DNA from 3 places in the Paenibacillus solisilvae genome. Region 3 is predicted to be linked to each of the others. Evidence: riboswitches for the same ligand, from Rfam matches in the RefSeq annotation. Region 3 holds a riboswitch; each other region holds the start of a gene.
What was found. Region 3 has a riboswitch for cyclic di-AMP ahead of ACFPYJ_RS30990 (hypothetical protein). Riboswitches for the same ligand answer to the same signal wherever they lie in the genome.

Region 1: it holds a riboswitch for cyclic di-AMP, as region 3 does, so the genes downstream of both, ACFPYJ_RS07010 (3D domain-containing protein) here and ACFPYJ_RS30990 (hypothetical protein) in region 3, are expected to answer to the same signal.
Region 2: it holds a riboswitch for cyclic di-AMP, as region 3 does, so the genes downstream of both, ACFPYJ_RS19745 (C40 family peptidase) here and ACFPYJ_RS30990 (hypothetical protein) in region 3, are expected to answer to the same signal.

The regions. Positions count from the first base shown of each region.
Region 1 is NZ_JBHSOW010000027.1:4,411-14,292, reverse strand. Features, by position in the region: gene rsmA (16S rRNA (adenine(1518)-N(6)/adenine(1519)-N(6))-dimethyltransferase RsmA) at 1-307, opposite strand, end outside; gene rnmV (ribonuclease M5) at 304-870, opposite strand; gene ACFPYJ_RS07010 (3D domain-containing protein) at 983-2,131, opposite strand; cyclic di-AMP (ydaO/yuaA leader) riboswitch at 2,362-2,571, opposite strand; gene ACFPYJ_RS07005 (TatD family hydrolase) at 2,746-3,513, opposite strand; gene ACFPYJ_RS07000 (HD domain-containing protein) at 3,534-4,844, opposite strand; gene ACFPYJ_RS06995 (AbrB/MazE/SpoVT family DNA-binding domain-containing protein) at 5,116-5,370, shown strand; gene rsmI (16S rRNA (cytidine(1402)-2'-O)-methyltransferase) at 5,491-6,393, opposite strand; gene ACFPYJ_RS06985 (tRNA1(Val) (adenine(37)-N6)-methyltransferase) at 6,390-7,172, opposite strand; gene yabA (DNA replication initiation control protein YabA) at 7,329-7,721, opposite strand; gene ACFPYJ_RS06975 (PSP1 domain-containing protein) at 7,767-8,567, opposite strand; gene holB (DNA polymerase III subunit delta') at 8,573-9,550, opposite strand; gene ACFPYJ_RS06965 (YaaR family protein) at 9,587-9,882, opposite strand, start outside.
Region 2 is NZ_JBHSOW010000071.1:37,758-47,639, reverse strand. Features, by position in the region: gene ACFPYJ_RS19755 (DEAD/DEAH box helicase) at 1-4,157, opposite strand, end outside; gene ACFPYJ_RS19750 (hypothetical protein) at 4,348-4,827, shown strand; gene ACFPYJ_RS19745 (C40 family peptidase) at 5,076-5,576, opposite strand; cyclic di-AMP (ydaO/yuaA leader) riboswitch at 5,581-5,734, opposite strand; gene ACFPYJ_RS19740 (hypothetical protein) at 6,062-6,232, opposite strand; gene ACFPYJ_RS19735 (CdaR family transcriptional regulator) at 6,408-7,505, opposite strand; gene ACFPYJ_RS19730 (glycerate kinase) at 7,676-8,821, shown strand; gene ACFPYJ_RS19725 (MFS transporter) at 8,860-9,882, shown strand, end outside.
Region 3 is NZ_JBHSOW010000127.1:4,503-14,384, forward strand. Features, by position in the region: gene ACFPYJ_RS30985 (LysR family transcriptional regulator) at 1-517, shown strand, start outside; cyclic di-AMP (ydaO/yuaA leader) riboswitch at 935-1,105, shown strand; gene ACFPYJ_RS30990 (hypothetical protein) at 1,223-1,678, shown strand; gene ACFPYJ_RS30995 (hypothetical protein) at 1,785-2,195, shown strand; gene kdpA (potassium-transporting ATPase subunit KdpA) at 2,482-4,152, shown strand; gene kdpB (potassium-transporting ATPase subunit KdpB) at 4,180-6,222, shown strand; gene kdpC (potassium-transporting ATPase subunit KdpC) at 6,251-6,814, shown strand; gene ACFPYJ_RS31020 (histidine kinase) at 6,889-9,189, shown strand; gene ACFPYJ_RS31025 (DUF4118 domain-containing protein) at 9,194-9,882, shown strand, end outside.

The DNA.
Region 1 (9,882 bases), on a different contig from region 3:
GAACGTTAGGCACTCCTGAGAGCACATCACGCAGAATAGGAATGAGCCGGTTATCGATTTCAACAGCTGTTACTTGTCCTGCTGCCTGAGCAAGCTCCTGCGTCAGAGCCCCAATTCCCGGACCAATCTCCAGCGCACCTTTAGTTTCATCGAGCTCAGCTGCAGCTACGATATTTTTCAATATATTTTGATCAATCAGGAAGTTCTGACCAAGACTTTTCTTGAATTTAAATCCGTATTTCTTGATAATGTCGTTCGTTTGTTTAGGTGTCGCCACATTGGCATGCACCTTCAGCCCTTCACTCATGGAGTGCCTCCTTCGGTCTCCCGCTCCATCTGTTCAAGCGCCAGATCGAATTCCTCACGCGTGATGCGAAACATGGAGCATCGCTTAAAAAACTGTTTGCCGTTCGCATAACCGATGCCAAGCAGATTACCCATCCGCAATCGTCTGTCCGCCGCACTTGGATGAACGAGCAGTCCTGCCCGCATAAGATCCTCACCTGTAATTTCAGCGTCGCCAGCGCTTCCTTCTATAACTTCCGTACGCACATTGGCAAGCGCCCTTTGAATCGCTTCCGGGGAAGCATTCTCGACCCCAATGTCGCCTTTATAAAGCGCATCCTCCTGTGGGAGAAAAGCATGCTTGCAGCCAGGGACACGCTGAGCCACAATTTTGCGGATACGTTCACCTGCATGGTCAGGGTCGGTGAAAATAATAACACCTCGCCGCTGCTGGGCAAGTTCGACACGTTTCAAAACCGCCTGTCCGATGGCTGATCCGCCGGTCTCTATCGTCTCTGCTTCAACCGCCCGTTTGATGGCGACGGTATCATCCTTGCCTTCTACTACAATGATTTCTTTAATCATGGAAGTCCATTCCTTCCCTTCAGACAAACATACAAAAAGAAGAGGCATCGCCTCTTCTTATGATGGCATATTTACGTTCAAATTACGATATGAATAAATCACAGCCTATCTGCTAAAGTGATTCCGGTTTCTTAGGACCGAGCACGTAGATGGTATATCCCCGCTTCAACCCGAACTTTTCAGCATATGATTCACTATCGAAATAAACGTCAACTTTATTGCCTTTGATCGCACTTCCCGTATCTTCGGCACGACGGAAGCCGATCCCTTCAATATACACCCACCAGCCGATCGGTATGATCCTCGGATCAACCGCAATCGTACGTCCTTCTTGAACGCGTGAGCCCGATGCTGTAATGCCGTATTCGGGGTGGCTCTTACTCTTCCCAGTCGATTGAACACCTGCAGAATAAGCAGTTAGCGTTACGTTCTTGATAACCTTCTTAGCGCTGAATTTCACGCCGCGTTTGGTCAATGTAGTAACACTTGCTGTTTTTGCCGATAATACGGTCACCTTCGGCTCTTCCTTCAACGTGCCTACAGCAACGACCTGATTCACTGATGGCGAATGCGTAAGTTTGGTGACCAGCGTCTGGGAAACCAGAACACCATCTGCAAAAACACTCTCAAACCGTTTTATGACCATACCCTCTTTACCGGTTTGTACAAGCTTTTCCTTACCCTTTGCAAGCTTAGGGTCTTCCTTCTTCACAATCGAGAAGGGAACTTTGAATGCATTCTCTGAATACTTCTTATCGATCCGAGTAACGGAAACCTTCATATTCGGCTCAACAGCGGTATTCAAAGGAGGCATTATTTTATCTTGGCTGCGTACCGATATATTAGCTTGATCGATCGCCGCCTGTACCGTTCTTTCTGTCGTGTACAACGTTCTTTCCTTGCCGTCTGCCTTCACTACAAGAGGTACCGCTTGATCGATAATGATGCGGTCACCGTCTTTGACACCGCTGTTAAGCGGCATCGAAACTTTATCATAAGTTCCAATCGTGATGGCTTGTTCATCCAGTAGGCGTTGAAGGACCCATTGTTTTGTCGAAACAATGCTTTCTCGTCCATTCAATACTACGGAGACGTGCTTGTCAGCCGTTCCGTACAACAACACCAGAAACATGAAAGTCATAGCGATTGAGATCAGAGCGCTTAGTACAATTAAACGCACGTTCTCATGCTTCCATCGCAATGCGAAAGACATGCTGGATGATCGTTTACCATGGGTATCCTTAAGCTGGAGTGCTCCCACTTCTTCGGTCCTCCCTACATAGCCCCGCCGCCATAGTGTTACATAAGACCCTAGACGCGACTATAGAATTTAGCGTGCAGGCACGCAGTTCTATCTTCCCAGTGTCCTCCTCCATGATACACCCTATGTCGTCAGATTACGCATTATTCAAACAAAAAGAAGCCGACGACAGAGGATCTGTTTCGTGGCTTCCCATAAAATCAGGTAGCATGGATTAAATACACGAGGAAGATCTCTCTTATTTACGCTTGCGAGGTTAGCTGTCGGATTCGGGCAAAGAGAGTCGCCCTATTCGTTCTGACACCAGTATACTGCTCCTGCGTGTTCGCGAAATTCACCCCTAGAAGAATTCAACAACATCTACTCCAGCTTTGATACAAACTGTTTCAATATTTGGTTCCCCCGCTCTCCGGATCACGGAGATTAAGCGTTTATTTGGAAAAGTTATAAGCTCTGAGATGAATGATACCGTCTTTTACTCCACATTGTAAAGAAGAGATTAATGACGATTTTAACGAATTTTAAGGAAAATCACGTGAAAAACAATCAATTTATTGATTAAAGATTAGTTTTTTCACTTGTATACTCCCAAATCCTTGCTTTCATATCGTTTTTCATCGAATACCAAAACATTTCAGTGCATTTTCAGTCGTTATTTTCGCAATTTCGGCCACAGATTTGCCTGTAATTTCAGCTGCAGTTTCTGCTACAAGACGGACGAAAGCAGATTCATTTCGTTTTCCGCGATGCGGATGAGGGGCCAAATAAGGCGCGTCTGTTTCGATAAGAATACGGTCGAGCGGAACTTTTGAAAGCACTTCTTTTGGGACCCTGGCATTCTTAAACGTGACCGGTCCGCCAAATGAAATATAGAAGTTCATGTCCAAGCATTTCTTAGCCGTCTCCCAGCTGCCCGAGTAACAATGCATAATGCCGCCGACATCTTTCGCGTCCTCTTCTTTTAATATACGGACAACATCCTCATGTGCATCCCGGTTATGAATGACGATCGGCTTGCGCTTCTGCTTGGCCAATTGGATCTGCTGGCGAAAAACACGCTGCTGCACATCCTTAGGTGACGTATCCCAATGATAATCAAGCCCAATCTCACCAATTGCAACCACTTTGGGATGATCGCATAGGGATGCGATCCATTCTAAATCTCCCGGCAGCATGTCAATGCTGTCAACGGGATGCCAGCCAACCGCCGCATAGATAAACTCATATTGTTCAGCTAATGCCATCGTTGTCGGTATCGTCTCTCGGTTAAAGCCGATATTAACGAGCTTATGTACACCTGCAGCCCGCGCTCTTTCGATGACTTCTGCGCGGTCTTCGTCGAATTGATGCGCATCTAAATGTGTATGTGTGTCGATTAACATAAGTAATTGCAAACTCCTTTCTACAATAAACCAAATAATTCGCGAATATGCGGCTTCAGCTTGTGTGCTGATTCAATTAGAGGCTCTTCCGGGTAATATAAATGATACTTACCCTGATGCAGGCCTGTAATGGAACGAATGATATCGGATCTCTCCGATATTTCGGACAGCCGATTCTCCTTATCAAGCAGCAGAATTGGAGGTTTCTCCTCTTTTCCGTGTGAAGATGCTGGAGAACCTGAACGGTATACATCATAAGGCAAATCATAAGGAAAGTCGATTTCCAGATGGTAATCAGGACGAAGGCCTATCGAGAGAAATTGGTCACTGATTTCATCCCAAAGCCCTTCTTCTGCATCGTCTAAGGTTACATATTTATACAACCTACGATTGAGAAATCTTTCACATAGATCAGATAATAATTCATCAGATTCGTTCATCCACTGCGAAAACACGGTCTGTACAAGAGCTTCATCGAGCAAGGTATAGGACTTTACATCCAATGTACCTTCAAATAAGTCCTGAAAAGGTTTAATCATCCAAGAAAATGTATAATTACCCCCATAAAGCTCTTTCGCTCTACGAAATATTTGTCTTAGTATTATTTCTGAACTCCGGGTAACCGGATGGAAATAAACCTGCCAATACATTTGATAGCGGGACATTAAATAATCTTCAACCGCGTGCATGCCGCTTTCCTTCACTACGATGCGTTCTTGATGCGGCCTGAGAACACGTAAAATACGATCAAGATCAAACGTTCCATAATTAACACCCGTATAGTATGCATCCCGGAGCAAGTAGTCCATACGGTCAGCATCCATTTGACTGGATACAAGGCTGATGACGATTGGTTTATCGTATGTTTTGCGGATAACTGCTGCAATTCGTTCAGGGAACGATGGATCATAGTTATGAAGAATCTGATTAATTTCTGTAGATTCAAGCAGAATTCGACAAGTCCAATCTTCATGATTGGTGTCAAAAACTTCTTCTATAGAATGAGAAAATGGACCATGTCCGATATCATGAAGCAGAGCAGCACAAAGAGCTACCATTCTCTCTTCTCTCGGCCAGTCACTGTAGCCTCCGCGCTCAAATTGTGAAATGATTTTTCGAGTGATTTCATACACACCCAATGAATGAGAGAACCGGCTATGCTCGGCACCATGGAAAGTCAAGTAGGATGTTCCTAACTGACGTATTCGCCGAAGCCGTTGAAACTCTCTTGTGTTAATGAGATCCCAAATCATTTGATCCTGCACATAAATGTATTTATGAATTGGATCTTTGAAAACTTTCTCTTCTTCCAATACATGCGGATTCATCATATACGATTCTCTCCTTCGTTCAATAATTCGACAAAAATAATAATCATTGTCGAATTATGTCGTAAATTTATTTCCAAAACTCAAGCGATTGTCGTACGGTCATCGCCGGCAATATTCCTTGACCCTATAGCTCTAGCAAGCATTATGAGCATTATCTCACGATAAATCGTGGTTGACACTTATGGGAAACGTTGGTACTATAGAAACAAGAAATGATAGAACTTTGTCGGATTATGACGAATTCATAATATGAGAGGAGCACTGATAGATCATGATGAAATCAACAGGAATTGTAAGGAAAGTAGACGAACTGGGACGGGTTGTTATTCCAATTGAATTACGTCGTACACTAGGTATTGGCGAGAAGGATGCGCTGGAGATTTACGTGGACGGAGAGCGCATCATGCTGAAGAAATACGAGCCTGCTTGTATCTTCTGCGGTAATGCTGAGAACGTTGTTTATTTCAAAGGTAAAATCGTTTGTAACGTATGTTTATCCGAAATGCCAACTCCTGTAACAAAATAAGAGACAAATCGGAATATTTAGGTTATAATCAATTTACCAACTATGCTAATTCTAACCTTTTATATACTCCTTGATGCCTTCCTGATCCAGAATTTATCAGGAAGGCCTTTTTTTGTCCATTTATTTCCTCATAATTTCATTATAGACATCCCGCTTCGGCAATCCTCTGTCGAGTGCAGCACGTTTAATTGCTTCTTTACGATCCCCTGTCTCCAATTCATACCGGTTGACATGTTCCTCAAGCGCAAGTTCCGCCCACCATGGAATGTCATTATCCTTTAATTCCTGTTCTTCCTCCGTACTAATTCCCGAAATAACCAGGCAATATTCGCCAAGCGGCGGATGTTCTTTAAGCCACTCCTGACATTCAGATAGCAGACCTCTTACAACTTCTTCATGGCGCTTGGTCAGCTCCCGTATCATTGCGATCGGCCGATTTCCCCACCTCTCAAGCATCGCGGTTAACGTCTTCGCCACTCGGTGAGGCGACTCATAACATATTATTGTTGCATTCTCTTTGTAGAGACGATCCAGCCAGATGTTTAGAGGCTTTCGGTCACGCGGGGGAAAGCCGACAAACAGGAAACGGTCGGTCGGCAGACCGGATACGATGAGCGCAGATAAAGCGGCATTGGCTCCCGGAATGGGAACAACCGCTATCGATCTCTTGGCAGCATCTGCGACCAAATCTGCTCCCGGGTCAGATATGGCTGGAAGTCCGGCATCACTGACTAATGCAATAGACTGGCCTTCTTCGAGCAGACGAAGCAGCTCACTGCCGCTTGCATCTTTATTATGCTCATGATAACTGACAAGCCGTGTCGAAATCTCAAAATGAGTAAGCAGCTTACGGGTTTGGCGTGTATCCTCGGCGGCAATAAGGTCTACTTCTTTTAAAGTACGAATTGCTCTAAAGGTGATGTCCTCTAGATTGCCAATCGGTGTGCCGACCAAATATAACGTTCCTCTATTGTTCGTTCCTTCCCCGTTTGCCGATGTCTTGAAACTTTGTTGAACATTCATGATGATGTTTCCCTCATTTCCGGACGTCTATCTCCGTAGTACATATTCATGAGCTCTTCATTATATTGTCTTTGTTCATTATAGACGATGAGCGGCGGAAGCAGCCGAACCTCTGGCTTCCCATCTCTTGCTGCTTCAATTAAGACCATATTGGCTTCCGCCTCAGCATGAGGATGTACAAACCGGATTCGTTTGGGCTCGAGCTTCCATTTACGCAGTGATTCCATAATTTCAATTAATCTTGAGGGGCGATGAACCATGGATACCCGCCCCCCGGTTCGGACAAGCCTTGCACATGCCGCTACAATATCATCTAAACCGCCATTTCGTTCATGCCTGGCCATGGCAAAATGCTCATTTTCGTTCTGATCGCCCGAACCTGCCGGCATATAAGGCGGATTAACGGTAACAGCATCATAGATTCCACGGCCAACCTGTTCATGGAAATTGCGAAGATCCCCTTCATAAATATGAACCTGCTCTTCAAGCTCGTTAGCCTCAACACTGCGGCGTGCCATGTCAGCTAAACGCGGTTGTATTTCAACACCGTCAATAATTGCATTGGTGCGTGTCGTCATCAGAATAGGTATGACTCCATTGCCTGTACATAAATCAAGCACTCTTCCACGAGGGGGAAGACCAGCAAAGCGAGCCAATAATACCGCATCCATAGAGAAACTGAACACCTCACGGCTTTGTATAATGTGAAGATCATACGTTAATAAGTCGTCCAGCCGTTCGTTTGGCAATAAATTTACATTTTTTGATACCAGAGTCATTTCACATCCTTATCTTAATCCTGAACAGCTGCTTTGTTTATCATCAGCATAAACGAATAAGCCGCATACATTCAAGGTTATTCATCCCTACTGGATCAAAGCAATTTCATTATTGGCCTAAAACAAACAAGACCCTTCAAGGGTCTTGTTGTCGTTTTAATCTTTATTCAGAAACGAGAGGCAGAATAGGCAATCGCCTTCCGTTCTTAAATGTCCATAATATAAATTGCAAATATGAAACCCTTCGTGATATAAGCGCGCCAGATTGTCATAGCCTTCACCCACTGCAGCTTGATCCGCTGACAGTTGAGGTGCTTCCATGGGTGCGGGACTCGCGGAACTAATCTTAGGCGGAGCTTCAGCTTTCTGAATCGGATCTGCTGTTTCCCGTTTGAGTACTTTGCGAAGCTGCTGATTTTCAATGCTTAATCGCTTATTCTCTTCAAGAAGAGTCTTAATTTTTTGCTTGAGTGTTCCAAGCTCGCTGTGCAAATTACCAGAACTTAATTCTAATTCGCTAATTTGACTAAAAATGTCTTTTTTACTCAAGTTTTCACCCCAAAGACGATACGGCTTCGGACATATTGATGATAATTACTTAATAACAACGTCGTCAAGCGGCAGTTCCTTTGGCTTCCCGCCTTCAAACAGCTGTACATATACGGATTTACTTCCTGCGTTTATTCCAGTTACTTTGCCTTCCCCATAAGAGGTGATGACAATTTTACCGATCGCTGGTAATTCTTCACGTACACTTTCATAATTATCGTGCTCATATTTCAAACAGCACATCAATCTGCCGCATAAACCGGAAATTTTCGTTGGATTAAGCGATAAGTTTTGATCTTTGGCCATTTTGATTGAGACCGGCTCAAAGTCTCCGAGCCATGAAGAACAGCATAGTACCCTGCCGCAAGGCCCGATACCGCCAAGCATTTTCGCTTCATCACGCACACCGATTTGCCTAAGCTCGATTCGGGTACGGAAAACGCTGGCCAGATCCTTAACCAATTCCCTGAAGTCTACTCGACCTTCAGCTGTAAAATAGAAAATGATCTTGTTGCGATCGAACGTAAATTCGACATCGACCAGCTTCATTTTCAGTTGATGGTCTCTTATCTTTTCCAAGCATGTGGCAAAAGCATTCCGCGCCGCGGATTTATTCTCATCGACGATTTTCGCGTCATTATCACCAGCTATGCGAATCACTTTCTTAAGCGGAAGGACAACATCCGATTCACCGACTTGCTTCTGTCCGACCACGACTTTACCGTATTCAATTCCCCTTGCCGTCTCTACGATAACATGCTGCTCTTTATCGATAGGAAATTCAACAGGATCAAAATAATAGATCTTACCCGCTTTCTTAAAGCGGACACCAACAACGTTATACAATCAAATCACACCTCCTGTATACGGATTAGCATCTGCTCAACCGCCAACTGCGGCGATACATGGGCGCGTATTCGTTTTCCTGCTTCGAGTGCTGCCTCCATGCATTTCACGTAGCCATCCGCCGATCGTCCAAATGCATGTTTACCGATCCAATCAACCTGATCTATAAAAACAAGTGCTTCATGTCTTCCGGATTGAAAATGAATCATGTCTTTATACCATAAAACGAGCATTGATAACAGCAGCTGCGGCTGTTCACCAAGCTCGGTCTTAAAGACGTGCTGTTGGGCAGATATCATCCCCGCGGTGAATCGGGTCAGACTATCCTTGCCTAATTGTATCACTACGTTTCTCATTTCTGCAAACCCATTCTGCTGGATGATTTCCCTACATGCATTTAAACCGGAAGCCAGATGGACAGCGGCTCGTGCAAGCAGCTGCGGCACACCTTCTTGTGATAGCGTCTGCAGCATATCATGGGGAACAAGCGGCATGAAAGGCACCCACTGCGTTCTTGAACGTATGGTAGGCAGCACTGCCTGTCCATTATCGGTCAGCAGTATAGCAACAACAGGCGACTGGGGCTCTTCAAGAAACTTAAGCAAACTATTGGCTGCTTGCAGCGTCATCGTTTCAACTTGCTGGATAATGTAGATTTTTCTTTCCGTTCCAATATTTTTATAAGAAAGCTCCCTTTGAAGCTCACGAATTTGATCAATTTTTATAGAGGCCCCATCCGGCTCTACGACATGCAGATCCGGTTGGTTGCCATGATCGAATTTACGGCATTCCAGACAATGCCCGCAGGCATCATCTCCGCCGCTTGTGCAGAAAAGCGCTTTAGCAAATGCATTAGCCATCGCCATTCTTCCACTGCCAGGCGGCCCTGTAAACAGATAGGCGTGAGAAACCTTACCGCTGCTGAGCGCATGCTGTAAAATACGTTTGGCCTTTTGCTGTCCAGGTAGTTGTGCGATACTCATGATTGTCTATCCTTTCGCAATCCGTACCGGCATTTATTAGAAGAATAAGTTGATAAGAATGCCTCGAATGTCGCCAATTTTCTGAAGGAGCTCCAGGCGCCCTTCTTCTGAGCCCAGCAGCTCTTCACCCATTGCCACAAGCGCCGAATCAAGCTCATCAAGCAACTTATAGCGTTTAGTCCGGCCGCGTCGGTCAAACCCGCGCGTTTCTTTCATTCCTATTCCCCGCTTAACCGTATCCTCGAGGAATTGCTTTACCATCTGGCGGTACAGCTTTAATTCTCGTACTGTCATTGAGCGGGAAAGCCGCTCACCTTGCATTTGAATATCCT
Region 2 (9,882 bases), on a different contig from region 3:
AGCGTAACGGCTTCTTCGTCTTGGCCTGGAAAAGGCTGACGCACCGCGGCAATTTGCTCGCGCCGCGCAAACTGAAGCGTCGGTACGCCGCGGAGAAATAACCCTCTTGTAACGACCCCCCAATGCTCCAGCTGCTTAAGAACAGGAAGCAGCTCCTCCCAGCTGAAGGGAGACAGCTGGGCGATCAAATCCTTGGACAGAATGTCGTAGCTGTCCAGCAAATGCTGCGTCCAGTGAAGCGCAGATTCCGGCAGATCCGTCTGCTTCAATCCGGCAAAAGCAGAAGCCGCTGCGGAGACCGCACCACCGGCTGCGGTTGGTTCCTCCCTCTCGCCGGACCTGGACGGATGCTCATCAAGCGATCCCGTCCAATACCATCGTCCAAGCCCGGATCCGGTCCTGGCCAGCTGTTTGCCTTTGGTTGCCAGCTGCAGCCGGAGCGGTGCGAACTGATCGTTCGAGACGCGGCCTTCCCAGATAAGATCGAGCAGGTCGGTCAGCAGCTCGGACGGCAGCTTGCCATAGTCGCGGCTCAGCCTGGTGAGGAAGCTTGCGCCTCCTTCTTGGAGAAGCTTGAGCAGCGCAGGATGCTTGGAAGCGGCCCCCTCTAATGAACGGTTAATATAAGGCGAGTAGAGGGGTTTCGAATCGGTAAGGAAGAAGGCGATTTTGCCTTCCTTCTCACTCTCTTCCTTACGGCCCAGCCAGATGACCTCGCCCGAGGCGCACAGCAGATCCAGATCCTCCTTGCGGTAACCCGTCAATCTGGCGGGGAAGACGATGGACTCCCAGTGCGATGCGGGCAAATAAAAGCCCTGCAGCTTGCCGATAATCGTCCGCAGTCCGTCAATTCCGCTCAGCTGCGTACCGGGTAGTGCATGCTGAAGCATCGACATATGGGCGCACCAACGGATCGGCTCGATCGGCTCGGCCTGCTTGCGGGCTTGCTCAATGGTAAGACGGATAAGCCGCTTCGCTACATTCCGGCTGGTCCAGATCCGTTCGTCATCATTTGCGGCGAACGGGGCCTGCTCAATGCGGTCCAAATCAAGCAGCAGCTGAATAATACGCCCGGCAACGGCAGCTGTAACAAAAGGATAGCGGCTGCAAAGCTCATCTTCGGTAAAGGAAAGCCGGTGCTCCGCGAACCGCCCGGCAACAAAGGCAATTGCGCTGTCCTTCGCGGGAAAATCCTCATACATCTCTTGTTCATCCACGCATATCCATCTCCCTGAATACCGCTCCTTCTGAAGCTGAACCACCCGTTCCTGCTGCTGAAGGGCAATGAGCCAGGAGTGGACATCTTCTCCCGCAATGCCGGCCAATTCCTCCGTGCTCAAATCCCCCCGATGCTTAAGCAGTGTATAGAGTTCATTGGCAGTTGCAGGGGGAGCGCTGCCGATCTCCAGCCGCTCTGCTTCCTTGCGTGCAATAACTGGGTCGATAGCCTGTCTCACCGCCTCCACGCTAAACAGCTCGCTTGCAGCCGATTTACTAAGGCTCATAAGCTGGAGCTGTGTGGTCTCGCTTAAGCCGTCGCCCTCATAAAGCTGAGCGGTGGCATAATCAGATAAGAACTGGACGGCAAATGGAGAGGGGGTCTTCGTTTCCTTCACGACGATCTCGATCTGGCCGGAGGAGACCGCCTCAAGCACCTGCTTCAGGCCGCTTGAATCCATAAACTGGTGCAGGCATTCCCGCATCGCTTCATGCAAATAGGGAAAATGCTCCGCATAGGGAAGGGCCTGCTTCAGAAGCTCTTCGGAGCGGAACCGCTTCTGCCACATTGGCGTTCTCGTGAAGCTGCGGGATAACAGCAGCGAGGTTTCCGCAATGCGGCGGAAGGCAACGCCGAGCAGCGGTGATCCGGTAATCGCTTCTGTAAGCAGCGGTTCCACGCTGCCTGGCGTAATATGCCACAGCGTCTGCAGCCAAGAGGCGTCCCAGTCGGGAATAACGAGATCAATGCCGTTATCCTTGGCATTTCCGAACATTTTATAAGGCAGAGCATCAAACTGCCGCTCAATCGCAAGCAGCCATGACCGGTTCACCCGCCTTCCGAACGGATTGTGAATAATGACATGGGTATGATTCATGAGGTCCTGATAATGCTCGATAACGATACGCTTGTCAGTCGGCAGGCCAATTGCCCGGTGCTGCGCCTCTACAAGCTCGATGAGTGCTTCGGAAGCGACCCGATCAACCCCGTAATCGGCATCCAGCCAATCCGAGGCGGCTTGCTCCGTCTGCTTGGAGGGGACTTCTCCGCCGGATTGACCGGCGGTTAATCCGAGCTTATCGGAGAGCTGACTCAAGAACCGCCCGAGCTTGCGGCCAAGCTCATAGCTGCGTCCGCCGGGCTCGGCATTCCAAAAAGGGATTTCGCTGAAGCGGTTCGGCGCTTCCTTCACATATACACGGTCGTTCTCGATGCTGCTGATCATCCATGAGCTGGTTCCGAGCTGGAACACATCGCCGACGCGGCTTTCCCCGATGTATTCCTCATCGAGTTCTCCAAGGTGGATGCGGCTCTGTGCATGGTGAACGGGATAGGCTGAGGTTTGCGGGATGGTGCCCGCGCCTGTAACGGCTGCCATCGCGGTGTTGGCTCTCTTCGACAGCAGGCCGCTCTTGCGGTCCCACTCGATAAGCGGTCTGGCAAAAGGGTAAAAGCCAGCCAGTACCTTCAGCGCTGCATCCAGGCGTTCCCGGGGAAAACGCCGGTAACATTCACTGCGAAGCAGCCGTGCATAAAGCTCGTCTGCGGTGATCGTTTCAGCTGCAGCCATTGCGGTTATCTGCTGTGACAGCACGTCCAGCGGCTCATGCGGCAGTGTGATCTCTTCGATATCACGAAGCGCAATGCTGCGGCATAAAACGGCCGATTCGGGCAAGTCGCCCCGGTGGCGGGCGACGATGAAGCCGCGGCTGACGTCGCCCACGGCATGGCCCGCGCGCCCGATGCGCTGGATACCGGCAGCGGCCGCCTTCGGCGAGTCCACTTGAATGACCACATCGATGTGACCGACATCGATGCCAAGCTCCAGGGAAGAGGTGGCGACCAAGCAGCGCAGCTCGCCTGCTTTGAGCATGCGCTCGACCTCAAGCCGGCGCTCGCGGGACAAGCTGCCATGGTGGGCGCGCGCCATTTCGCCGCCCGCATGCTCATTTAAGCGCAGGACGAGCCGCTCACACAGGCGGCGGCTGTTTACGAACAGCAGCGCAGACCGGCAGCCGTCCATCAGCTGCATGAGCCGCTCGACAATCGGCACCCACACGCCTTCACGCGTCATAGCGGGCTTGCTGAGGTCAGGCATGGTGACGCGAACCTGGATGTTCTTGTTCATGGCACTCTCCACAATTTCGACCGGGCGGGGGGAATAGCCTAGTGGATGGGGCTGCTGCTGGCCGCCCGCTTGAGGAGGCGTCGAGGATGCTGAACCGGAATCCCAGCCTCCCAAGAACAGGGCGACGCGTTCGAGCGGTTTCTGCGTGGCCGATACACCGATTCGCTGGACCGGCTGCTCAGCCAGTGCGGTTAAACGCTCAAGTGTGAGCGACAGATGGGCGCCCCGTTTATCACCGGCCAGACTGTGAATTTCATCAACAATGACGGTTTCCACCGTTTGGAGCATCTTGCGTCCTTTATCCGAGGTAAGCAGCAGGTACAGGGATTCGGGTGTCGTGACGAGTACGTCCGGCGGCCGCCTTAGCATTTTGGCACGTTCATGGGAAGGGGTATCTCCCGTCCGCACAGCAGAACGGATGCCAGGCCAATCGGGCATGGATTGGGATTGCAGGGGAGCTTGGGAGGAATGACGCTCGAGCGCTTCAATAAACCCAACCAGATGATACTGGATGTCATTGTTCAGCGCCTTCAGCGGGGTGACGTAGAGTACACGCACACCCGGTGTCCAGGTGCGGCTGCGGTGCTGAGCGGCAGTAATTTTGTCATTGGCCAGCTTATCCAGGCAGGGCAGCAATGCGGCTAGTGTTTTGCCTGAACCGGTAGGCGCGGCAATTAAGGTATGCCGGTTATCCCTGATCGAGGCCCATGCTTCAAGCTGGACGGGCGTCGGGTCGCCGAAGGTTTCGAAGAACCAGCCGGCGAGCGTGGGATGGAAGGCGGCTAGGGCCGGAGAAAGCCGTGAGGACATGATTCAACAGCTCCTTTATATGGGTGAGAGATGTATCGGAATGGGTGAGGCCGGCTGTACGCAATACGAAGGGACAGGAACGACCCTCTTGTGGTTTATTATACCTGTTTCTGGTCAGTTTGCGAGCGGAGCGGCATAGGTATAGAACAAGATACACAGCAGCAGGAATGCATCACACGGGAGGTAGGCTATGGTGGGATTGAAGGAGAGCTTGGATCAGAGATGGAGCGAGTGGAAGCGGGTCGAATATGCCGTGACCAAGACATTAGCAGGCAGAAACGTGCTTCGCGTTTCCGGGCCGCGAACGCCGCGGATTACGACACCGGCTGTCAAAATGGTGCGTTCATCCGAGCTGACGAGCGTTGCGGGCTCTTTTGAAGCGGGGCTTGCGTGCTTTTGCTTAGGAGAGCTTGCGCCTGATGAGAGGTCCGCTTTCCTGGAAGCTTGGCATGATCGCCTGCGTACGGGAGCTACGGTCGTGATTGCAGACCGCCGCGGTGAAGGCTGCGGGACTGCATATGAGCTCCATGAACTGCTCAACCCGCTCGGTGTGCAGCTCGATGTCCAGATCGGACGCGCCTTCTGGTGGGCCCGCTACCAACTGCGCCCGCAGTCTGATCATGAAAAGCGGAAATCGGGCATTCCCAATCCTCATCGCGGAGGTGCATGAACCGATAATAGGCTGCCGCCCTTAAGTATGGGCGGCAGCCTATTATAATTCCGCGGCGTTTAATCGCCTCAAATGCGCGCAAATGGTTTGAACAGAGGTCTTTTCGGTGTATATAAATACAAGGAGCACACTCTGCCCTTCTATTGTCTAAGCCGGCGCACAAAATAATAAAGCCGCAGGCATTCGTCCCAAAAGGGACGAGCACCTGCGGCCCACCTGCACATCGCGGCAGCGATGCGGAGCAGTTTTTAATCGGAGTCGCCTCCGCCGTCCAGCTCATCAGACGGGTCATCTGCATATTTCTCGTAACTGGTTTGGCTCATAACACGGCGCGCAGTAACATAACGTTTAACGTAGTAGGAGTCACTGAGTGCGCTGATTGTTACGCCTTTGCTGGAGGATGCATGTGCAAACTTGCCGTCTCCAACATAAATGCCTACGTGGGAAATACTTTTGCCGTTCGTATTGAAGAATACGAGATCGCCAGCAATCAAATCGCTCTTCGCGACTTTTTTGCCTAGACCTGCTTGCGACCGGGAAGCGTGCGGGATGGAGACGCCGAGTTTATTAAACACGTACATCGTAAATCCAGAACAATCGAATCCTCTTGTGGTCGTGCCGGCTGTTGCATAAGGTGTTCCGATTAGATCGGTAACGACGCCGTCCAGCTTGGAGTCTGCAAAAACGCTCCCGGCTTGGAAAACAAGCAACATCGCTAAACCGATCAGTGCTGCAGAGATCTTTTTCAAAACAGGAAACTCCTTCCGGTGCCTACGAGGTTAGCTGTGGGGTTCGGTTGAAGGCTCCCTATGATCGCCTCTGGCGTCCGTGCTAGCGGACGTCGGGATCAATTCACCCAAAATGGTTCCCCCGTTTCCCAATGGCGGGAATTCGGCAAATTTTTCATTCTGGCTACTTATTCGTGTTTTTCCACGATTATCCTTCCAAGTTCACAACTTGTTCACAAATTAGAATTCTAAGAGTGAAACTTTTTGACAAGATCATTCGTTATACGGGCTGCAATTACAGAGGAAGCGATCCAATTCCACTACAATCTGCTTGCGGGAAATCACTATGCTTGTCTGATTATGAAGTGAAAGGGGCGGAAGAGCAGGATATGTTGTTTCGCTGAATTGAGCGTAGTCGCAAAGACACCCATCAAAAATCCCTGCCCCTTGCTCAAGCAAAGGAACAGGGATTTTATTGCGCGTTCAGTCCTATGAAGGAATACCTATTACGGCTTGAATGGCTCATACATAATCCAGAAATCGATACCGGCCACATAACCGCTCGGGTTAGCGGTCCCTTGAGGCGTCTTCGTTGATTTCTCCAGCAGCGATTGAAGGGTCGACGCATAGGTTTCGATCTGTTTGGGCGGGATCGGCGATTTTGAACTCGGCCACATACAGGTCAGGTGTCTCCATCGACCACAGCTGGTTTGCTTTTTTTATTTAATTGGATGAGCTTATGGGGATAGATTACAAGTGGATGAGATGGAAATTGAAGCATTAGAAGAATCAGGGGTTATAAAGAGGTAAGCGATAAAGCCGTAGAATTTGCAATCCAATCAAAAAATATATTTATTTCTTTCTCATGGTATATATCCATACGGCTAGCTGCAGAGAAACGGCATCTTGGAACAATTGCGGATTATAGCCTGTATCCTCTTTGATTTTCTTGATGCGGTAAATCAGCGAATTACGATGAATATACATCGCTTTTGCCGTCTCGCTGATGTTGAGATTGTTTGCAAAGAAACATTCCAGAGTCTCTACCATCTTATCGGGCATCTGCTGCAGTATGCGTTCGAGATATTGCTGCTTAATGCGAGCATCGACCCTTTCAATAAGCGCTTTCGTTTCAATCTCCGCATAAGCAATAAGTTTCTGTTCTCCGTTTCCGAGCAGCAAGGAGATTTCGGATTCTTCAAGGGAATAGCGGATCAATGCAGGGTTTTTAACGGAAGACCCAAGTCCGATCCGGAATGCGATATTCATTCGCTGCAGCAAGTCCATGGCCTGATTTAACTTTCTTTTGAAAACTCCCTCCGTGATCCCCAGTGCGAGAAGGAATAAACGGTTCACGTTCAAAGATCCGATCATGACGCGTTTTTCATTAAAGATTTCTTCGAGCTTTCGAATCAATTCTCGATTCATCAGGGGTCGATCGGAATTGTCGATCTCCAGCAGTCCAACCTGGCAGGGGGTCCCTACTTTCATGCCGAGCAGGTTGAGTCTTTGTTTTACCGTTTCAAGGTTAGGCTCCTCCTGGACCCATTCATCGAAGATGAGTTCTTTCAATCGGTGCCTCCACTCTTCCTGTGCAGTCAAGAAAGACTGGTTTATCATCATTTCGGTGATCATCTTAACCAGTGCGCCAAACTCTTCAATTTCCTCCGGGTTTCCGGTAATGCCAATTACGCCGATCATCTGACCCTGGAATTGAATCGGCAAATTAATTCCCGGCAGAGCCCCTTTCCAGTGCTGCTTATTCTTTTTCGTTACGGTAATCGGTTTTCCGGTGCGCAGTACGTCCAATGCTCCTTCATGAAGCTGGTTGATCCGATCCGGGTCTCCCGACGCGATAATGGTTCCGTCATGGTCCATAATATTAATATTCCGATTTAATCGGGTCATCGTTTGTTTAATAATTTCACCAGCAATTTCTTTCGTTAACATAATATAGGTAAACATCCTTATATTGTAGAATTTATATTATTATTTATGCACAGAAAATGATCCTGATTTCAATAGAATTTTTGTTTATTATAACCGATGTGTGGGAGGAGTTAAATAAAATATAATTAATCTATAGAAATGGAAAGCGGTTTCAAGGAGATGAAAGTGCAATGAAGGTTGTGATCGCACCCGATTCATTCAAAGGGAGCTTGTCGGCTTTGGAAGCGTCTGAAGCCATTGAAAGAGGAATAAGGAAAGTCATGCCGGAAGCGAGTACGGTTTTAGTGCCGGTTGCAGACGGTGGAGAAGGGACGATGGACAGCTTGGTTTCCGCAACAGGCGGAAGAAGGATGGAGGTGATAGTAACAGGACCGCTTGCATCTCCGGTTCAGGCATCATATGGCATACTTGGCGATAACAAAACTTGCGTCATTGAAATGGCCAGCGCTTCGGGCTTGTATTTGATCCGAGCGGAGCAGCGGAATCCGATGCTAACGACGACATTCGGCACTGGACAATTAATTAAACATGCGTTGGATGAAGGGTGCCGACAGTTTATTCTTGCCATTGGCGGAAGCGCTACTAACGATGGAGGCATCGGTATGCTTCAGGCGCTCGGGATGAGATTGTTGGATGCCGAGGGAAACGACGTCGGTTTTGGAGGAGGCGAGCTGCGCCGAATTGTGGAGCTGGACGTTCGGAACTTTGACCCGAGGGTGGCTGAAGCTGATTTTCTGATTGCATCCGATGTTCAAAATCCGTTAATCGGACCGCAAGGGGCATCTCACGTATTCGGCCCTCAAAAAGGGGCAACCGAAGAAATGGCGAACAAGTTAGACGAATATGTAAGGCATTGGGCTGATCTGATCGAAAGAAAAACGGGAATTCATTTGCACGACAGACCGGGAGCGGGTGCTGCTGGTGGAATCGGCGGAGCATTCCAGGCGTTCTTTCCAACGAAGATGAATCGCGGCATCGATGTTGTGATCGAGTACACAAAGCTTACGGACAATCTTGAGGGAGCGGACCTAGTCATTACCGGGGAAGGCCGGATTGATTCCCAAACCGCTTCGGGGAAGACGCCGATGGGTGTCGCGCAGGAAGCGCAAAAGAAAGGAATTCCCGTTATTGTTCTTGCAGGTTCAATCGGCAGAGGGATCGAGACGTTGTATCAATATGGAATACACAGTTTTCACAGCATTGTAAGCGCTCCTATGACGCTTGAAGAAGCGATGGAACAGGGATCTGAATTGCTTGAGCTTGCGGCGGAGCAAGTATTCCGCACATATACAGCATCATACAGTCAGAATTGTTAGCGTCTACACAAAATTTTAAATAGAAAGATGGAGAGCGTATGAGTTCCTCAAAATGGCTGAAAATCATTCCCGTAGCCTTTATCATGTACATGTTGGCGTACATGGACCGTATCAATGTCGGTATCTTGATCCCTTACATTCAAGAGGATTTAAATTTGAACGCTTCGGCGGTCGGCGATATTGCAGGGATCTTCTTCTGGGGCTACATGCTCCTGCAAATTCCCGGCGGGCTGCTTGCCAGCAAATGGTCGGCGAGAAAAGTCATTTTTATTCTGATGGTATTGTGGGGAGTTGCTGCCATTGCATGCGGCTTTGTGCAAACCGAAGCGCAGTTAAGAATCGCGCGTTTCTTTCTCGGCGTGGCCGAGGGCGGCGTTTGGCCTGCGGTATTGGTATTGTTGGCAAGATGGTTTACACTAAAAGAGCGGGCGCGGGCAAACGCTTTCTGGATGGCTTGCCTTCCGGTATCCGCTGTGCTAATGGCTCCTTTGTCGGGAATATTGCTGCAGCATTTTGACTGGCACACGGTGTTGGTTATTGAAGGATTTCCACCGCTGATCTGGGCGTTCGTTTGGTTGTTCGTCGTGAAGGACACTCCGGAGCAAGCCTCTTGGATGAGTGCGGAAGAACGTGAAAGACTGGACAACGAGTTAGTGGAAGAGCAGAAGAAAGCGGTTAAATCCAAAGGCTACGGGGCTGCATTCAAGAACAAAACCGTTTGGGGTCTGGTTGTCATGTATTTCTTCTGGATGACCGGCTTTTACGGATATACGCTTTGGGTGCCGAGTGTTGTAAGAACATTTACTGAAGATCCTGCAGCTATGGGCTGGTTAACGGCGATTCCTTTTACCTGCGCATTGATAGGTATGGTTCTTAATTCTTATTGGTCCGACCGCCGTATGAATCGGCAGCAGCATGTCATTATTCCGTTGTTAATCGCCGCAGCCAGTATGGTCGCCGGACAGTTCGTTACTGATCCTTACTTGCAAATGGTGCTGCTTTCCATTACCGCGATCGGGGTATACGCTCCTTACGGACCTTTATGGGCGATTCCTACGGCG
Region 3 (9,882 bases):
GAACCGCACCACGCTGGAGACGCTGGCATTGCTGAAGCAGGGCAGAATCGATCTTGGAATCGTGAATTTACCTGTCACGGATCCGGATATTGAAGTCCAGGAAACGCTTGTCATCGAAGATTGCTTCATAGCAGGGCCGGAATTCAAGCACTTGTCGGAGCGTCCGGTCTCTTGGGGGGAGCTGATGGAATATCCTATCATTTTGCTGGAGAAAGGAAGCGTTACTCGGGCTTATATCGATGGGGTTGCGAAGAAACAGGGGGTGAGGATAAACCCGGAAATCGAGCTTGGGAGTATTGATTTATTGGTAGAGTTCACCCGGACCGGGCTCGGAATCGCTTGCGTGATCAAGAATTTTATTAAGGCAGAGCTTCTTCACCATGATCTCTATGAAATCGAATTAGAGCAGCCGATCCCCTCTCGGAGAGTCGGCATTGCCAAGCTGAAAAAATTGCCTTTGACCGCAGCTGCGCATGCCTTTATCGCTTCAATGCTTACAGAGCTTGAGCCTGATTAGGACAACTAGTTGCCTGCTGCCGTGTGACGATGCTAAGGAAGCCATGATAATTCTCCTTTTGACTCTTTGGTCGGTATTGCGAATCGGCTCAAAAAAACGCTTTGCTGGATGCTCTACGGATTAATTTTAACGTTGAACCGCATAAAAAGGAGGTAAAGAATCTATTACAAACCTATAAAAATAAAATAAAAATGCTTACCCTCTCATTCATCAAAAAAGTCGTTGAAAAATCGGAAGGGCACTACAAATGACTAAAACGGAAGTAAGCCTAAGCATTTATATTGAAAATGAATGTGTTCTCTAATTGGATCCGCTTTCATCTCGAAAAATAAGTAAAAAAAACCGAAATAAGTCTCTCCACAGCGTTTTACAACCCTTGCTAGAAAGCGTAACATTCGGTGCAACAACTTCACATCAGGAATCAAAACGTTGAGTCCCCGCAAGGGGAACGGGGGAACCAACCAAAAGCCGTTTGAATGTAAAAAACGGTTCTCGGGGTGAATCCAGAGCAAGCGCTGCTTGCCGAGGTAGGGCACTTCCAAGCCCGAATCCGACAGCTAACCTCGTAAGCGTATTGGGAGAGAACCACCTTCGATCGTGCCTTGAACAGCTCGTTTATTGACGCTGCAAAGAAGCCCGGGAGCAGAGATTCTCTGCTCGTAGGCTTCTTTTTGTTTTCCAAAAATTGAGGAGAGTGAATCTATTATGCACCAACCCCTGTCTCTATTAAAAGAAGCTGATGAATGTACCAAGGAATGTAAGGTCACCCGAATTGAATGTTTTCAATTTGACTGTGAGCTATCAGATAAGCTGATGCCTGGACATGGCGCCGATTGTCATTGCGGCATACTTACGATCTCAACAAATCTCGGAACATGCGGTTTAGGGGAGTTCGTCATTCCATGCGGGAGCTTGAAGGGGGATTTCGTTCAATGGGCATCTGTTTTTCAGCGGATCAAAGGCCTCACCCTTACGGAAGGTTTGCATTACGTTCATCAGAAACAAGAGGCATGGGGAGACGTAAGAACCCATTTAATTGAATCGGCTTTAACGGATCTAGCTGGAAAATTTGAATACTCATCTGCAGGCAAACAAGAACTAAGCTTCCTATTGGATCGCACTTATTTATTTGACCATTCTCAAGCCTATATCACTTTCTAGGATAAAGCATTTTTATGTTTTTTTTATACAGTTGCTATAGATTCTTTACCCCCTTTTTATACGGTTCGGCGTTACAATAGCTCAGGGAAGGAGGGCGGTGTTCCTCATGCAAAGTGATTTTTTGCTGATAGCTGCGCCGACCAAGGCAGGCGATGACTTTATGCAGCAAGCAAAGTTGAGTGGGTTACCTTTTATTGCATTAATCAACAACAAGATGGAAAGACTCAGGCTAGAAGGGCGAGGTGTGAAACAAATTATCCAAGTGAATACGTCGGAACCGGGAACAGCGGCCATTCCCGAGTATCCGATCGGAAACGTAATTCTGTTCGAGGAGAGCCTGCCATTATGCTGCCGGGTTATCCAGATATGCCGCAGCTGGACTTCCAAGCCCATTTATGTCGTCACCCAAAGCTTCAATCCAAGATTAATTTACAAAGGGCTGGGCGCTGACTATGTCATTTATTCTAAAAATGGGGATGTCAGGTTTCTGCTGCCATCCTTTAATAACGACATATAGGTTCTGCCCTGAGTTGAAGGAGGTGTGTTATGAACAACGATGTAACCATGGTCTTTTTATTCGCCGTATCATTTCTGGCGTTTTGGGGATTTTCTAAATATTGCGAAAAAGCGTAAATGATGCTTTCGAAGTTTTTGATAAGACTTATAGGAGGCAACCTCATGATTGTTATTGGACTGATTGCATGTGCCATTGTGGTGTATCTCGGTTTTGTATTAGTGAAGCCAGAGAAATTTTAATTGCAGCAATTGAACTTAAGTATGCAAGGGGAGAACTGGCTATGGGTATGGGATTGTTACAAGTAGTCATCACACTGGTCATTATCATGCTTTTGGTTAAGCCTGTGGGTAGTTACTTGGTGAAAGTATTTGGGCATGAAAAGAGTGGTCTTGATCGTGTTTTTGCTCCATTTGAGCGTGTAACCTATCGCATAATGGGTGTGCGAGAAGATGAAGCGATGGGCTGGAAGAAGTATTTAGGATCCGTTTTGTTAGTCAATTTTGTTATGATGCTTCTGATTTATCTTGTATTTCGTCTTCAAAAATTTCTGCCTCTAAATCCGGATGGTATTGGTAATATGCCGCCTGCTTTAGCTTTTAATACGGCTGTTTCCTTTATTACCAATACGAATTGGCAAGCATACAGCGGTGAAAATACATTGTCTTACTTCTCTCAGATGGTGGCCATTACCTTCCCGATGTTTACATCGGCTGCAACCGGATTCGCTGTGGCGGTAGCTTTTATCCGCGGGTTGGTTGGCCGTCAAGATAATCTCGGAAACTTTTACGTAGATATGACCAGGGCGATTACACGCGTATTTCTGCCGCTTAGCTTCATTATTGCCCTATTTTTAGTCTTTCAAGGTATTCCGCAAACCTTGCTGGGAGCCGTGGAAGCTTCAACGCTTGATGGAGCCAAGCAAACCATTACGCGCGGGTTAGTTGCTTCGCTGGAATCAATTAAGCATATAGGCACGAACGGTGGCGGATGGTTCGGTACAAATGCTGCGCATCCTTTTGAGAATCCGACACCCCTGTCCAATCTCATCCATATTATTTGTATGATGCTGCTGCCTACATCTCTGGTGTACGCATTCGGTCTAATGATTAAGAATAAAAAGCAGGGTTGGACCCTATTTGCCGCAATGGGAATGATCTTCTTAGTGATGGTCGCTACAGTTTTCTATGCGGAGTATCGCGGTGTTCCTGCGTTAGATGCAATGGGCGTGCATGGCAACATGGAAGGCAAGGAAGTCAGATTCGGACTGTCCGAGACGGCTCTATTTACAGCAGTAACCACTGCTGCAACAACCGGCAGCGTCAATGCGATGCATGAATCGCTAACACCGCTCGGAAGCATCGTTCCTTTTGCAGAAATGATGCTGAACAATGTGTTTGGCGGCAAAGGGGTCGGTTTATTAAATGGCTTACTTTACCTCATTTTATCGGTATTCATTTGTGGACTTATGGTTGGTCGTACGCCTGAGTTTTTGGGGAAAAAGATCGAAGGCAAAGAAGTGAAATTAGCTGCCATCGCCATTCTGATTCATCCGCTCATCATTTTGGCACCGACGGCTCTGGCGTTGTCACGTCCCGAATCCATTGCTTCGATATCCAATCAAGGACTTCACGGGCTTTCTGAAGTGCTTTATGCTTTCACTTCGGGTGCGGCTAATAATGGCTCTGCATTTGGTGGTTTAAGTGCCAATACGAACTTCTATAACGTGAGCATCGGTATCGTAATGCTGGTTGGGCGTTACATTTCAATGATCGCGATGATGGCTATTGCCGGTTCTCTTGCTGTGAAGCGTGTAGTTCCTGTAACGTCAGGTACACTTCGGACGAATACACCTTTATTTATGGGGATTTTAATTATGATTATTCTAGTTATCGGTGCTCTAACGTTCTTCCCGGCGCTGGCATTGGGGCCGATTGCTGAACATTTGGCGGCGCAATAAGGTGAGGCGTAGAGAGGGAGGATTTGAATGGCTGTGGAACGTAAAAAAACAATGACAAAAGAAATTATGAATCAAGCTATCGTTGATTCGTTTAAAAAATTAAATCCTTTGAGCATGATTAAGAATCCGGTTATGTTTGTTGTCGAAGTAGGTACGGTCATTACGTTACTTCTATCACTTTCACTTGATCTATTTGGCACCACGAACGTAGGCCGGGGTTATAATATCACTGTTTTCTTGATCCTGCTCTTCACGCTGCTGTTTGCTAACTTCGCAGAAGCATTGGCTGAAGGGCGGGGTAAGGCACAGGCGGACTCCCTTCGGAAGACGAAATCGGATACGAAGGCTCGATTGGTTCAAAAGGATGGTTCTTATAAGGAAGTGTCTTCAACTTCGCTGCGTAAGGGTGATTTGGTTCGCATTGAAATTGGAGAGATCATCCCGTCTGACGGCGAAATCATTGAAGGTTTAGCATCGATTGATGAATCAGCCATTACAGGTGAATCCGCCCCGGTTATTAAGGAAGCAGGCGGCGACTTTTCTTCGGTAACAGGCGGTACACGGGTAGCTTCTGACTATATCGTTGTCAAAGTGACGACCGATCCAGGCGAATCGTTCTTGGATCGCATGATCGCTCTCGTTGAAGGCGCCAAACGGCAGAAAACGCCGAATGAAATTGCTTTAACAACGCTGCTTGCTGTTTTGACACTGATTTTCTTAATCGTCATTATGACCATGGTACCGATGGCACAGTATTTGGATGTGAAATTGGAGATTTCCACACTGATCGCGCTGCTCGTCTGTCTCATTCCGACGACAATCGGCGGTCTCTTATCAGCAATTGGTATCGCTGGCATGGATCGTGTGACACAGTTTAACGTGCTTGCCATGTCGGGTAAGGCTGTTGAGGCTGCTGGTGACATTGATACCATGATTCTCGATAAAACGGGGACGATCACATTCGGGAATCGGATGGCTTCGGAGTTTGTACCTGTAAACGGCGCAGCCGCCAAAGAGATTATTTTTACAGCTCTGCAAGCATCCGTGAAAGACGAAACGCCTGAAGGACGCTCTATTGTGGAGCTTGCCAATAAACTTGGTGAGACGTGGCAAGCCGAAGCGTATGATGGAGCGGAAGTGGTTGAGTTCTCAGCTGACACGCGTATGTCTGGTCTTAATTTAGCGGGTGGCATACAAGTCCGCAAAGGTGCGGTTGATGCGATCAAAAAATATGCGGCTGCTTTGGGCGGCAAAATTCCTAATGATTTGGAGACGATAACCAGCCGAATCGCAAAAGCCGGAGGCACTCCGCTTGCTGTAGCAGTAGGCGGTCGAATTTATGGCGTTATTTACCTCAAGGATACGGTAAAACCGGGCTTGAAGGAACGATTTGCCGAATTGCGGGCTATGGGTATCAAGACAGTCATGTGTACAGGAGATAATCCACTTACAGCAGCGACTATTGCCCTTGAGGCCGGTGTAGACGAGTTTATTGCCGAGGCGAAGCCGGAAGATAAAATCGCAGCCATTAAAAAAGAACAGCAAGAAGGTAAACTCGTCGCTATGACAGGCGACGGCACGAATGACGCTCCTGCACTTGCTCAGGCTGATGTAGGGCTCGCGATGAACTCAGGAACGATGGCTGCAAAAGAAGCTGCCAACATGATCGATCTTGATTCCGATCCGACCAAGCTGCTCTCGGTGATCTCTATTGGTAAACAACTGCTGATCACCCGCGGAGCCCTAACGACGTTTTCCATCGCGAACGACATTGCCAAATATTTTGCGATCATTCCGGCGATGTTTATTATTGCTATGCCGCAGCTGCAAGCCATGAATATTATGAATCTGGCTTCGCCGGAATCGGCCATCTTATCAGCGCTGATTTTCAATGCCATCATCATACCACTGCTGATTCCAATTGCGATGAAGGGTGTTAAGTACCGGGCGATGTCGGCTGATAAATTATTGTCACGTAATGTTCTGCTGTATGGTCTAGGCGGTGTGGCCGTGCCATTCTTTGGTATTAAAATCATCGATATGGTGCTTCATGGATTAAACATCGTATAAAGAGAAGGAGAAACGAGGAGATAGCGTTATGAAATCGGTTATTACAGCTGTTCGAGTGTCTTTATTGTTCATGATCCTCTGCGGGATCATCTATCCTTTGGCAACGACAGGCGTTGCTCAAGTTTTATTCCCTAAACAAGCGAATGGAAGTCTCATAGAATCGGCCGGTGTCGTGATTGGATCGGAATTGCTGGCTCAAAATGTAGAGTCACCGAAGCTGTTTCATCCAAGAGCATCGGCAGCCAAATATGATCCAACTGCTTCATCAGGCTCCAATGTGGCGGTTGCTTCCAGTGATTATGCGCAAGGAATTGCGGATAAGATTGACGCCTTGAAAAAGTTAAATCCAGAGCTAACAGATATCCCTGCTGATTTGATAACCGTTTCCGGCTCCGGTTTCGATCCTGATTTGTCCCCGGAAGGGGCCAAAGCGCAGGTACCGAGAATTAGCAAGGAAACGGGGATTTCTGAGAAGTCCCTAGGCGATCTCATTGACCGGTTTACAAAAACCAGGCAGCTCGGGGTTTTCGGTGAGCCCAGGGTGAATGTAACCGAATTAAATATGGAGCTGCTAAAGCAAATCAAATTGTAAGAAGCAGACAACCACTCTCGTTTATAATGAGAGTGGTTTCTGCGTCATATTAGGGATTAGGAGAATGATGCCATTTGGATGGTTTCAAAAGAAAAACCCCGGAAGAGATCCTATTTTCGATCTCCAAACTGCACCGCGGCAGCTTGAAAATTTATATCGGTGCAGTCAGCGGATCAGGTAAAACCTATCACATGCTTCGGGAAGGGCATAATCTCAAGCAGCAGGGGATCGATGTGGTCATTTGTGCCGTATCGACGCTCCAAAGACCGGAAACCGTAGAACAATTGGGGGATTTGGAAAGGGTACCGAGCATTCATTGGATCAAAGACGGGGTCGCGCAAAAAGATTTAAATTTGGATGCGATAATCGAAAGAAATCCGGAGGTTGTCCTCGTAGACGGTCTAGCCCATCTTAATCGTTCCAGCGCCAGCTTTCCAACTCGGTTGGAAGATATCAAGTTTTTACTTTCCAACAACATTAGTGTAATTACCACAGTGAATGTGTATGAGCTGGAAGAGGCGATGGAGGTTGCCCATAAGCTAACAGGCATTGAAGTGGAACACTGTGTTCCCTCGGATACGCTAGAATTGGCCGATGAGGTAAGATTAATTGATGCAACGCCGGAAATGATATTAAATCGACTGGAAGAAGGCCACTTAAAGGGAAATAAAGATTCAGCTTTATTCAAGAGAGGCAATTTAGGAGTGCTGAGAGAATTGGCACTCCGCCTTGTTGCAGAGGACGTTAACGATTCATTGGAAGAACATCGGGAACAAATGGGCTTTATGGGTCCATCTGGGGCGACCGAGCGTATTCTAGTAACGACGCAGTATCATTGGAACGGTTCTATTTATGTGCGCAGAGGACAACAGATTGCTAAGCGATTGAACGGTGATCTTCATGTTGTAACGCTGCGTAAATTCAATAAAACACTTACGAAAGAAGCAGCTGCTTTTCGCAGATCCATCATGAAGCTTGTTGAAAAAGTCGGCGGCAAATTTGAAGAGCTGCCTCTCAGGTGGCGTCGCTCTATCGCTCAAACAATAGTCAACTATGCGATCGATCATAAAGTAACACGCATTGTTATGGGTCATTCGAAACAAACCAAATGGCAAACCTTTTTACAAGGCTCTGTCATCAATGGTTTATTAAAACGAACCAAAAAAATCGATGTGTTCTTGCTTGCCGATCGTGCTTCTCAGGAGGGTGAGCGCATTCTTCCCGCCCATATGCATCCGCTGAAGGAACCTTACAAATATAAGCGTCTGAGCAAGCAAGAAGTCCAAGCGAAAATCGAAAAAATCAAACGCGGCAGATTTAAAGTCTACATTGGAGCTGCCCCTGGCGTTGGTAAAACCTATACGATGCTCCGGGAAGGCAATGATCTGCTCAAAAAGAGGATCGATGTGAAGATTGGACTACTCGAAACGCATGGTAGAAAAGAGACACTCGAACAGATAGGTGAACTCGAAATCATTCCGCGGTCAGAGATTCAGTATCAAGGTGTAAGGCTTGAGGAAATGGATACAGAAAGCATCATCCGTCTGAGACCTGAAGTGATTTTGGTTGATGAATTAGCGCATTCGAATGTACCCGGCAGTAAGAATAAAAAGCGGTATGAAGATGTGCTGGAAATTTTGGAAGCGGGTATATCGGTGATTGCAACGGTTAACGTTCAACACTTGGAGAGCTTAAATGATGCCGTGGAACAGATTACAGGTATTCGAGTTCGGGAAACCGTTCCAGACAGTATTCTTCGTGCTGCGGATGAAGTACAGTTAATCGACGTTGCACCTATAGCCTTGCAGCTTCGCATGAGGGAAGGTAAGATCTATGCGATGGCAAAGGTAGATCAAGCGTTGAATAATTTCTTTAAAACTGGAAATCTGATCGCCTTACGGGAGCTCGCATTACGCGAAATTGCTGATGATGTAGATGAACGTTTGGAATCTATGGAGCGCAAAAGCTCGCTTCGCGGCCCATGGCGAAGACAAGAGGTTATTTACGTATGCGTCACGGAAATCTCACAAGCAGATCGCTTAATACGTCGGGGCTTTCGGATCGCGCATCGGCTTAAAGCCACTTGGCACGTAAGCTTTATTGCGATGGGAAGTGCAGATGAGTGGAGTCAAAAGCTGGATGCTTTAGAGACGCTGACCGTTAGGCTCGGAGGCGAGTTTTCGTATCAAGAAGTTGCGGGCCGCAGGCAAATCCCCTATGTTTTTGCTTCCAAAGCAAGTGAGGCTGGAGCTACGCAAATTATCGTATGGAAAGACGCCGGTGTTAAAAAACTTTTGCAGCTTGCCAATCATATGGATGTACTCATTGTTGCAGACTATGATTCGTGGAAATCTTCGGGAAATAAGGTAAAATAAAAACATGGAGACTCAAAAAAATGAATTTGTAAGCTGGAAGTCGTATTTGATTACAGCTCTGTTTATTGTCCTACTGACGATACTGTTAAAAGCTTTCGGTCTTTTTTTTGATTTGATAAATATTTCGCTTCTTTACTTATTTCCTGTTCTGTTTAGTGCTGTACGTTTAGGGAGGGGGCCTTCCTTTTTTGCTGCGGGAATTGGTGTGTTGGCTTTTGATTTCTTTTTTATTCCTCCTACCTTAAGCCTAACGGTTTCAGATTTGCGTTATTTGATTTCTTTTATTGTGTTTCTATCTGTCGCGGCCCTTACGGCAAGCTTGGCTGACAAACTGCGGAATCAATTCCATCAAGCGCAGCAAAGAGAAGCCAGTACGGCTGCTCTGTACGCGCTAAGTCGTAAGATTACAGCCATTTCAGACTTAGACGTCTTATTGAATCAGATTGTCCAGCATGTTTCAGATACGCTTGATGCGAAGGCAGCTATTATTTTGCCAAACCTGATGGGTGAACAGCAGTTAGAAGCCTATTCGAAGGATGCTGAAGGATGGGCCAGTGATGAATCCCACCTGTCTATTGCAGCATGGGTGAACAAACATAATACGATTGCAGGTCGAGGGACTCAGACATTGGGTGAGTCATCGGATCTGCATGTCCCCTTAGATACAGATCAACAGGTACATGGCGTGCTTGC